DNA from 2 places in the Synechococcus sp. RC10B2 genome. Region 1 is predicted to be linked to the other one. Evidence: riboswitches for the same ligand, from Rfam matches in the RefSeq annotation. Region 1 holds a riboswitch; the other holds the start of a gene.
What was found. Region 1 has a riboswitch for cobalamin ahead of NW855_RS10355 (sirohydrochlorin chelatase). Riboswitches for the same ligand answer to the same signal wherever they lie in the genome.

Region 1 (4,896 bases):
TTGCTTGGATCGATGAAACGTATTCCTGTGCCGGCTCATATCCACTACGAATTTCTGCTGCGGGTGTTGGAGCGGCAAACCTTTCCGGCAGTAGAGGAACAGGATTTTGGCAACCGAGGCCGCACGCAAGAGCTGATCAACTCCCTGCGCAAAGCCCTCACCCAACAGGTGCAACTGGAGGAAGAGTGGCGACAGCGGGGCTATCAGGTGGACTACCGCTGGAATATGGACGAGCCTCAGCCTCCCTCTTGACCTTCCAGCCCACTGTAAGGTTTAGCATCCTTTCAGTGGCATTGGGGGGGTTTTCCAAGATGCAGGTTGTTTTGACGGTGCCCAAGCTGGCCTGTGGGGCCTGTATAGACACCATTGCGCAAGCGGTGCGGCAACTGGATCCCCAGGCGCAGGTGGAAGGGGATCCCAAAACCAAACAGGTGCGGATCACTTCTGAGCGGTCTGTGAGCGATTTGCGGCAGGCCCTCACCCAGGTGGGATATCCCCCGGCCTAGTCAATTTTGGGCCGGGAACGGTCGGGCGTCTGTTTTGAATTTCTGTACAGATGGCTGCCTTCGCCCTGCCCAGGGTGGAGAGTAGCTGTCGTTTCATCAACAAGGTGTTGCCATGTCTGCCCATAAAGGGTCATCGGGTGCACTATCGGCCTCTGCGCCTTCTCCTGAGGGCACTTGGCAGTTGGCCCTGCAAGGGATGAGCTGTGCCTCCTGCGCCCGCAGCATCGAACAGGCCCTCACTCAGGTGCAGGGGGTGTCCCACGGATCAGTGAATTTTGCCAGCGAGCAGGCCACCGTCAAAGGGGATCCCAGGCTGGTGGATCCGCAGGCGCTGATTCGGGCGGTGGAGCGGGCGGGGTATCGGGCGCGCCTTATCCAGGAGGATTGGCAGCTGGACGATCTGTCGGATCCAGAGCGGATCGCCCAACGGGCCGCAGAACGGGAACTGAAGCTCAAGGTGGCGATAGGGGTGGGCATCAGCACGGTGCTGGTGATCGGATCCCTGCCGATGATGCTGGGGATGGACATCCCGGGCTTTCCCATGTGGCTGCACAATCCTGGGTTGCAGTTGCTGCTGACGGCTCCGGTGCAGTTTTGGGTGGGCAAGCATTTTTATCGAGGCGCTTGGGCCGCTTGGCAACGGCGTTCAGCGGATATGAACACGCTGGTGGCCTTGGGGACGAGCGCGGCTTTCTTCTATTCCATTTTCCCAACGGTTTTCCCCGACTCTTTCCATCGGCAGGGACTGCATCCCGATGTGTATTACGAAGTGTCGGCGGTGGTCACCACCCTGATTCTGGTGGGCAAGTGGATGGAGCAACGGGCCAAAAGGCAAACCTCTGAGGCCATTCGCAAGCTGATCGGGCTGCAACCGAAAACGGCAAGGGTAATTCGCCATGGGGTGGAGCAGGATATTCCGATTCGGGAAGTGCAGGTGGGGGATCGGATCCGGGTGCGCCCCGGCGAGAAGGTGCCGGTGGATGGGGTAATCCTAGAGGGATCCTCCACCCTCGACGAGTCGATGGTGACCGGCGAGAGCCTGCCTGTTGTCAAATCGGCGGGGGATGAGGTGATTGGGGCAACGCTGAATCAGACGGGCAGCTTTGTGATGGAAGCGCGGCGGGTGGGCAAAGACACAGTTCTGGCCCAGATCGTGCGCTTGGTGCAGGAAGCTCAGGGATCCAAAGCTCCGATTCAACAGTTGGCGGATCGGGTCACCTCCTGGTTTGTGCCGGCGGTGATTGGGGTGGCAGTTCTAACTTTTGTGCTCTGGTGGGTGCTGGCCGATAACCCGACACTGGCCTTGGTGAACACAATTGGGGTGCTGATCATCGCCTGCCCTTGCGCGCTGGGGTTGGCGACCCCCACCTCGATCCTGGTGGCCGTGGGACGAGGGGCGGAATTGGGGATCCTGGTGAAAAGTGCCGACAGCCTGGAATTGGCCCACGACTTGCGCACGGTGGTCTTGGACAAAACCGGCACCCTGACCGAAGGTCGTCCCACTGTCACCGATATTTGGGCTAATGGCTCCTCTCCCCTGACGGTGTTGCGCCTGGCAGCGGCAGTGGAGCGGCACTCGGAACATCCTTTGGCCCAGGCGGTGGTGCAGAAAGCCGAAGCCGAAAAAATTGTGATCCCTCCTGCCTGGCACTTTCAGGCAAGGGTAGGCAGTGGGGCAGAAGCTTGGGTGGAAGATCAGTGGATTCGCATCGGTCGGCTGAGCTGGCTACAGGAGATGGGGATCCCCTGGGATCCCTCTTGGTCAGAGCGGGTTCAGAATTGGGAAAGCCAGGGCAAAACGGTGATCGGCGTAGCGCAATCCCAGAGTCTGGTGGGGCTGTTGGCCATTGCCGATCCGCTCAAACCCACCTCTCCTGAGGCAGTGCAACAGCTGCAACAGATGGGTCTAGAGGTGATCCTGCTAACCGGGGATAACCCCACTACGGCCCAAGCGGTTGCTCGGCAAGCAGGCATTCAGCGGGTAATTGCCCAAGTCCGTCCGGATCAGAAGGCAGCTTACATACGCAGCCTAAGACAACCGCGACGGCGGGTGGCGATGGTGGGAGATGGCATTAACGATGCTCCGGCTCTGGCAGAAGCTGATGTGGGGATCGCCATTGGTACAGGTACGGATGTGGCGATGGCCGCCAGCGATATTACCCTCATGTCGGGGGATCTGCGGGGAGTCGCCACAGCCATTCAACTCAGCCGGGCCACCCTCAACAACATCCGCCAGAACCTCTTCTTCGCCTTTATCTACAACACGCTCGGGATCCCGATTGCCGCCGGGGCGCTCTACCCCTTCACCGGTTGGCTGCTCAACCCCATGCTGGCGGGGGCAGCCATGGCCCTGAGTTCCGTTTCGGTGGTCGCCAATGCCCTGCGCCTGCGACACTTTCGAGCCCACAGACCGGCAGGCCGGCGTTAGGCCCTCTCCCAGGGGCAAGGGGGATTAGCGCGGCAACAGTTTTGCTGCCCTTTGAGCATGAGTCTGCCGTACCGCTCATGCCTCAGGGCTATCTTCTGGCAGACAAGGACATCCCCCCCAGGGGGCTTGGTGAACGACAAGCGGCAAGCTAACCTAAAAGGCTCAGGCAGACTGGGGAAAGTGCGGTGCAAGTCCGCCACTGTGACGCAACTGTGATGGGATCCCTCCCTCAGCCAGAACACCCACCTGCCGTTGTCCTGTACCCCTTGCGATTCACAAGGAACGGAGTTTTTTGTGTTGGATGTCCTCAGTTTTTCCCCTCCCCGTGCGGTTGGGCAGTTTTCTTCTCCTGCCTTGCCCCTGTTGCTCATCGGCCATGGATCCCGTGACCCTGAAGGGCAGCAAGCCTTTCTGGAGCTGGCCCAAGTTTATCAATCCCTCACCCCCCATCGGCCGGTGATCTCCTGCTTTTTGGAGCTAGCCCAGCCCAGTATTGCCCAGGGGGTGGAACAATGCTTGGCCCAAGGGTGGCAGGAGATCGTGGCCCTGCCGCTGCTGCTTTTTGGGGCGCGCCACAACAAGTTCGATGTGACGATGGAACTGGATCGCCTGCAGGCCCTCTATCCCCAGTTGCGCATTCATTACGGTGGGCCGTTGGGGATCCGCATCGAGATCCTGCAACTGCTGCGAGACCGATTGGCCGCTTTGATGGCCGCCCAACCGCAGCGGATCCCAGAAGCAGAAACCGTGCTCCTGTTTGTGGGTCGCGGCTCCAGCGATCCCGAGGCCAATGCCGAAGCCTGTAAACTGGCTCGGCTGCTTTGGGAAGGATCTGGGTTTGCCGCTGTGGAAACTTGCTTTATCGGCATTACCCATCCCCGCCTGCCCGTGGGATTGGAGCGGGCCCTCTCTTGGCAGCCGCGCCGGGTGGTTGTGCTGCCCTATTTTCTCTTTACAGGGGTGCTGGTGAAAAAAATCGAGGCGGCGGTGCAAGAACGGCGACGCCAATACCCCGAGATCGACTGGCTGATGCTGCCGGAATTGGGCCTTGTGGACGCGGTGCTGCACAGCCTGCAGCAACTGGAGCAGGAAGCTCTCCAGGGCCAAACCCTGATGAACTGCCACCTCTGCAAGTTTCGCCTGGCGGTGAGCGCAGAGCTGGGAGCGGGGCATACTCATCACCATGACCATGACTCCCATGGGCACGGATCCCATCACCATCACTCTCACCATCACCACAACCACGGCCATACCCCCGCAGCAGCAGCGGATCCCTGGGCCGAATTGCAGAGCTACCACCAGCGGGCTTGGCAAGTGCCCTAAGCGAGAAACAGAGGCTGCCGGCGGGATAAACTGAGATGCAGGCAGGCGATCTGTGAACCTGACCTCTGGTTCTCCTGCTCCGGTGGTTCTGCTAGCGAAAAAACAGAAACGATGATGTTCTCCCGCTCCTCTTGGGTCTCAGGTGCCGCTGCCGCGGGGAGCGGGATCTTTGTCTTCGCGTTGGTGGTGGGCCTGCTGGATCAGATCCTGCCGACCCTGCCCAAGGTTTCCCTGTCCTTGGCCGGGATCCCTGGGCTCCTGGCTGCAATTGGGGCCTCCTATGGGGCCTGGCGGGTGGTTCAGATGGGTCTGCAGTCGGGCTCCTGGACTGATTTTCGGGCCTCGCTGGTAGCGGCTCTGTCTCCCTTTGATCCCGCCGATTATGGCGGCAACCCTCGGCAACCCGAGGAGGATTCTCTCCCTTTGCAGTCGGTTGACGAGGATCCTCGAACCCAGATCCGCGATCGACAAATTCTTGATCAAGCTGAGCAGCAGACGGAAACTGAAACCGAAGTAAGCGAACACACTCAAGTAAGACTGCAGGGCGAGCAGCACCAGGATCAAGCTTCGCAGGCCAAGGCCCAACAGTTGCAGCCCCTACAAGAATTGTCATCACCTTCTTCCCCAAGCCCTGAGTCG
Region 2 (4,896 bases), on a different contig from region 1:
ACTTCCTCCCAGCGGCGGGTTTTTAGGCCGCAGTCGGGGTTGACCCAGGTTTGCTCTAGCGGCAAGTGGGCCACTCCCAGGCGCAGTTGCCGGAGAATCTGCTCGGTGTCGGGCACCGCCGGGCTGTGAACGTCGTAAACGCCGTTGCCTACCTGGTGGCGATAGCCGGCTTGGGCAATCTGCAGCAAGGTTTTGTTGCTGCTGCGGCTGTTTTCGATGGAGAGGACGTCGGCATCCAGACGCTCGATGTGCTCGATGATGTCCCCGAACTCCGAGTAGCACATGTGGGTGTGGATCTGGGTTTCGGGCTTGGCGCCAGCGGTAGTCAGGCGGAAGGCCTCCACCGCCCAACTTAAGTATTCTGGCCAGCGCTCTTTTTTCAAGGGCAGCCCCTCTCGCAGCGCTGGCTCGTCCACCTGCACCATCGCGGCTCCGGCAGCTTCCAAGTCGGCCACCTCTGCCCGCAGGGCCAGGGCAATTTGCAGGGCCTGCTCGCGACGGGAAACGTCAACGCGGGGGAAGGACCAGTTGAGCATGGTTACCGGCCCTGTCAGCATCCCCTTGACCGGCTTTTGAGTCAGAGATTGGGCCACCTTGAACTCCCGCACCGTCATGGGGCGAGGGCGAGACACGTCGCCGTAGAGAATGGGGGGACGCACGCAGCGGCTGCCATAGCTCTGCACCCAGCCGTGCTCGGTAAAGGCAAAGCCCTGCAGTTGTTGGGCGAAGTATTCCACCATGTCGGTGCGCTCGAACTCACCATGCACCAGCACATCCAGGCCAATTTCTTCTTGGATGCGGATGCACTTGGCAATTTCGGCGTCGATGGCAGCTTCGTATTCGGCCTGGGAGATCTCGCCCTTTTTGTACTTGACCCGCCACTGCCGGACTTCGGGGGTTTGGGGAAAAGAGCCGATGGTGGTGGTCGGCAGCGGTGGCAGCTTGACCTGCCGGCCTATACGCTGCTCGTAGGGAAGGGAGCGCTGGAAGTCCTGCGCCGTCAGGTTGGCCAAGGCCTGGCGCACTGTAGAGTTGGGGGGATTGAAGTCCTGGAAGGCCTGCCACTGCTGCTCCAGCTCCTGCTGCTGGGCGGCGGTGTCTTCGCCGTTGAGGGTGCGGGCCAGCAGAACCACCTCGGCCAGCTTCTGCTCGGCAAAGCTGAGAACATTGCGCAAAGGCTCTGGCAGGTGGGTTTCCAGAGCAGCGTCGTGGGGCACAAATTGGAGCGAGCAAGAAGGCTGCACCCGCAGGTTGGGGGCTAGGGCTTGCAGCTCTTGCAGAGTGGCCAGAACGGCTTTGGGCTGGATCTGCCAGACGTTGCGCCCGTCCACTACCCCCGCCCCCAGGATCTTGTCGGCGGGGAAGCCGTGGGCTCTGACCAGTTCCAGGTTGTGGCCGCGGGTGAAGTCGAGGCTGAGGCCAGCTACCGGAAGCTCCACCGCCCAGGGGTAAGTCTCCCCCAAGTCGTCAAAGTAGGTAACCAGGTGGAGAGGGATCCCCACGCTTGCAAGCCAGCGGTAGGTCTGCTCCACCGCTTCCTGAAGACTTTTGCCTTCGCTGGTCACCAAGATGGGCTCATGGACTTGCACTTCCCGGATCCCCAGGCGCTGCAGCTCCTGCAAGAGTTCTCTGTAGAGAGGAAGCAGCTTCTCCAGATCCCCCCGCAACTCGCCAGAGCGCTGGCTTAGAGCAAGAAGGGTAACCGGACTGAGGAGGACGGGGCTGGTGCGGTTTCCTAGGATCCCTTGCGCCCGTCGCACCGTGGCCAGGAAGTCGTCGAAATGGGCCTGAGGGATCGCGTCGGCCTCAATTTCCGGCACCAAGTAGTGGTAGTTGGTGTCAAACCACTTGGTCATTTCCAAGGCCGGCAGCCCCTCCTGCCCCCGCGCCATGGCAAAGTAGCGCTCCAGGCCTGATAAGCTCTGAAACCGGGAGGGAATCAGCCCCAGCCAGGTGGCCCAGTCCAAAACGTGGTCGTAGAGGGTTTGATCTCCTACGGCAATGTGGTCGAGGTTGGCCTGTCGCTGGGTTCGCCAGGCCTGACTCTCCAGATCCTGCAGCGTCGCCAACAAGGCTTCCGCCTCCAGGGTGCCGCCCCAAAAGGCCTCCAGGGCTTTCTTCAGCTCGCGGCGCTTGCCCATGCGGGCATAGCCTAGGGTTTGAGTTTCAATGGCCATAAGGTACCTTGTCCTGAATCGAATTCGGTAATTGAGGTTGCCGCCAGTTGTCATCCAACCTAGGCAGCAAGAGATGGCCGCCGACATGCCTATCGGTGGCATCCCGGCAGAAGGTTTTCCCTAGGCCAGGAAACCTGCCGGAGCTGTCAAGGCGTTCCTTCACCCTGGCGGCTTGCCCACTCTGCACAGGGGGATGCCCAGAGGACTCTTTTGTGCAACCAAAGCGAGCAACCGTCCTCCTAGCTGCCCCTGAGCTAACTGCTCAGCTCTCTTGTCCGCGCTTTTGACTGAGTGCCTACGATCCGAGAGCGTCGAAAATCCGTAAGCAGGCCGATGAAAAAACTTCGAGACGGGAACGGGCTAACGTCAAAATGGGGAGCATATCTGTACCTCGCAGATATGGTGAACTGTGGAAAAACCGCCGGCGGGCATTCTGACTTGCTCAGTTTTGGAGGGGCTGGCTTGCGTCTCAAGGCCTCTTGCAACAACGAACTAGGGATCCCAAGTCCAAAACCGGCTCACAGCTGCGGGACAGCGGCAGATTCTCACTGCACTTTCCCCGTTGCCTCTGACGGCTGATCCCCGTCAGAACCGACAGTAGACTTTATCCTATCACTGGTTTTAGCGGGACTGGGCGGATTTGAACCGCCGACCTAGCGCTTAGGAGGCGCTTGCTCTATCCAGGCTGAGCTACAGCCCCAGGTCAGGTACCTCACTGATACTAGCAGAGAGGCTAGGGGGTATCGCCGCAAGGCTGCCGAGCAATAGCGTTCTTATGGAATTGCTGGAACAAAGGCTTTGCTTTCTGACACAAAACCCAACGCGGCGGCTCACCCCAGTAGTACTCTTTTTTCCAAATGGGCAAGCGCTCCTTGATTGCATCAATGATGTAACGTGCTCCAGCAAAAGCGGCGCCGCGATGTTCAGCTGTAGCACCAACCCAAACCGCAATATCACCAATTGCAAGATGACCCTGGCGGTGACAGGCAACAGCACCGCAGAGGCCAAACTTGGCGTGGGCTTCTCGGAGGATCTTCTCGCCCTCCTTCTGGGCAAGGATCTCGTAGACTTCGTACTCCAAGCTGAGAACAGGTTTGCCCTGGCTGTGGTTGCGTACCCAGCCCTCGAAGGTTACTAAGGCACCCGCTGTGTTATTGACGAGCAAACGACTGAGTTCAGCTGGCTGGATGGTGCTATCCACAATTAGAAAACGCAGCATTTAGCCCCCACAAACTGGTGGAATGAAAACTGCCAAGGCACCTTCATCTATCGGCCTAGTCAAGTCACAGAACTCATGATTGACAGCAACCTTAACGTCCTCCGCTGCTAGCGAAAATCCATACTTTGCTTGCAGCTGCTGATAGAGCTCTAGGTAGTTTGCTGCACTGGTTTGCAGCACTTCGCTGCTCCGCTGAGCCTGTTCCCGCAGCACTGCTACATATTGAATTGTTACGGTCTTACTTAGGACAGATTGAGTTACCATGGCTGCAACTACCCCAAACTGATTGGAAAGTGGCATACTCCTCGGCGGTATTGACGTTCATGAGCTCGACCTCATGGTTGGGGGTAACTAGGGTGCAGGGCTGCCTGCTGAGGATTTCCACAGGGCAGTACACCCCTTCCGCGTAAGCCCTTTCTAGTACCGCTGCAGCTTGAGGAGTATAGATGGCGCAAAGAGCTTCCGGGAAGCCGCGCTCGGGGTTAACATAGCAAGTCGCGATTGTTTCGGCTTGGTAGTGATCCAGCAGCTTTTGGATTGTTTCTGACCGAAGGTTCAGTAGATCACAGGCAACAACCAACCAGTTAGCTTCAGGATGAGTATTCAAGGCAGTCAATAGGCCACTGATCGGGCCAACGCTTTCTACTAGATCTGGTAGTGTGGGCAAGAGCTCTAGAGCTGTGCCCGACCACTGACCGGCACGCGCTGACAAGTAAACCTGCTGGCAGTAGGGCTGCAGCAGTTCATAGAGATAGGCGGCGTGGGGTTTGCCAAAAGGGTTCAGCAGCGCTTTATCGCGACCCATGCGCTTGCTACGTCCCCCTGTGAGCACCAAGCCATAGAGGGGACGTTCCAGGAGGGCGTTTTTGCCGCCGGACTTAGTTACTAGGCGGGTCTCCTGGATGCAGATATGGGGCGACACCGACTTGCACATGTCATAGATTGTCAGCGCTGCTGTTGCCGCACCACAGAGAGCTTCCATTTCAACCCCTGTCTTAGCGCTGGTCTTGACAGTGCAGTGGATGGTTACAAGCAAGTGATCATCAATTGTGATATCAAAGGTGCAGTCTTCAACAGGGATCTGATGACAAAAGGGGATCAGTTGGTCAGTTCTTTTAACAGCCATTGTACCGGCAATGGTTGCTGTCTGAAATACCGGTCCTTTTTTCAGGTGGATATCTTGGCCAACAACATAGGATCTGAGAGCAGGTGGCAGTTGAACTCTTGCCCGTGCTGTGGCCGTTCGCAAAGACACCGATTTGTGGCTAATATCTACCATATGCGGATGGCCTTGAGCATTAAGATGGGCCCATGTACGATCAGCTTTGTCCATAGAGCTAGCCCCCTAAGCCGTACATTGGGTGTGAGACCTGCTCAACCCGGCGCAGTGGTTTCATCCCCAAAAGCTGCTGGTAAATTTGCTGACGTTGGCCTGGTGTTTTGTCTCGAACCGAGAGACCCTCCTCACTAAATAGGCAGGCAAAGAGACGACCATCAGCT

Region 2: it holds a riboswitch for cobalamin, as region 1 does, so the genes downstream of both, metE (5-methyltetrahydropteroyltriglutamate--homocysteine S-methyltransferase) here and NW855_RS10355 (sirohydrochlorin chelatase) in region 1, are expected to answer to the same signal.

What each region holds. Positions count from the first base shown of each region.
Region 1 covers NZ_JANSHO010000070.1:14,584-19,479, forward strand. The annotation lists gene NW855_RS10340 (DUF5340 domain-containing protein) at 13-252, shown strand; gene NW855_RS10345 (heavy-metal-associated domain-containing protein) at 312-506, shown strand; gene NW855_RS10350 (heavy metal translocating P-type ATPase) at 619-2,934, shown strand; cobalamin riboswitch at 3,063-3,199, shown strand; gene NW855_RS10355 (sirohydrochlorin chelatase) at 3,229-4,257, shown strand; gene NW855_RS10360 (hypothetical protein) at 4,369-4,896, shown strand, end outside.
Region 2 covers NZ_JANSHO010000079.1:16,867-21,762, forward strand. The annotation lists gene metE (5-methyltetrahydropteroyltriglutamate--homocysteine S-methyltransferase) at 1-2,177, opposite strand, end outside; cobalamin riboswitch at 2,583-2,788, opposite strand; tRNA gene NW855_RS12590 (tRNA-Arg) at 2,803-2,877, opposite strand; gene NW855_RS12595 (molybdopterin synthase catalytic subunit) at 2,911-3,396, opposite strand; gene NW855_RS12600 (MoaD/ThiS family protein) at 3,397-3,696, opposite strand; gene moaC (cyclic pyranopterin monophosphate synthase MoaC) at 3,635-4,729, opposite strand; gene moaA (GTP 3',8-cyclase MoaA) at 4,734-4,896, opposite strand, start outside.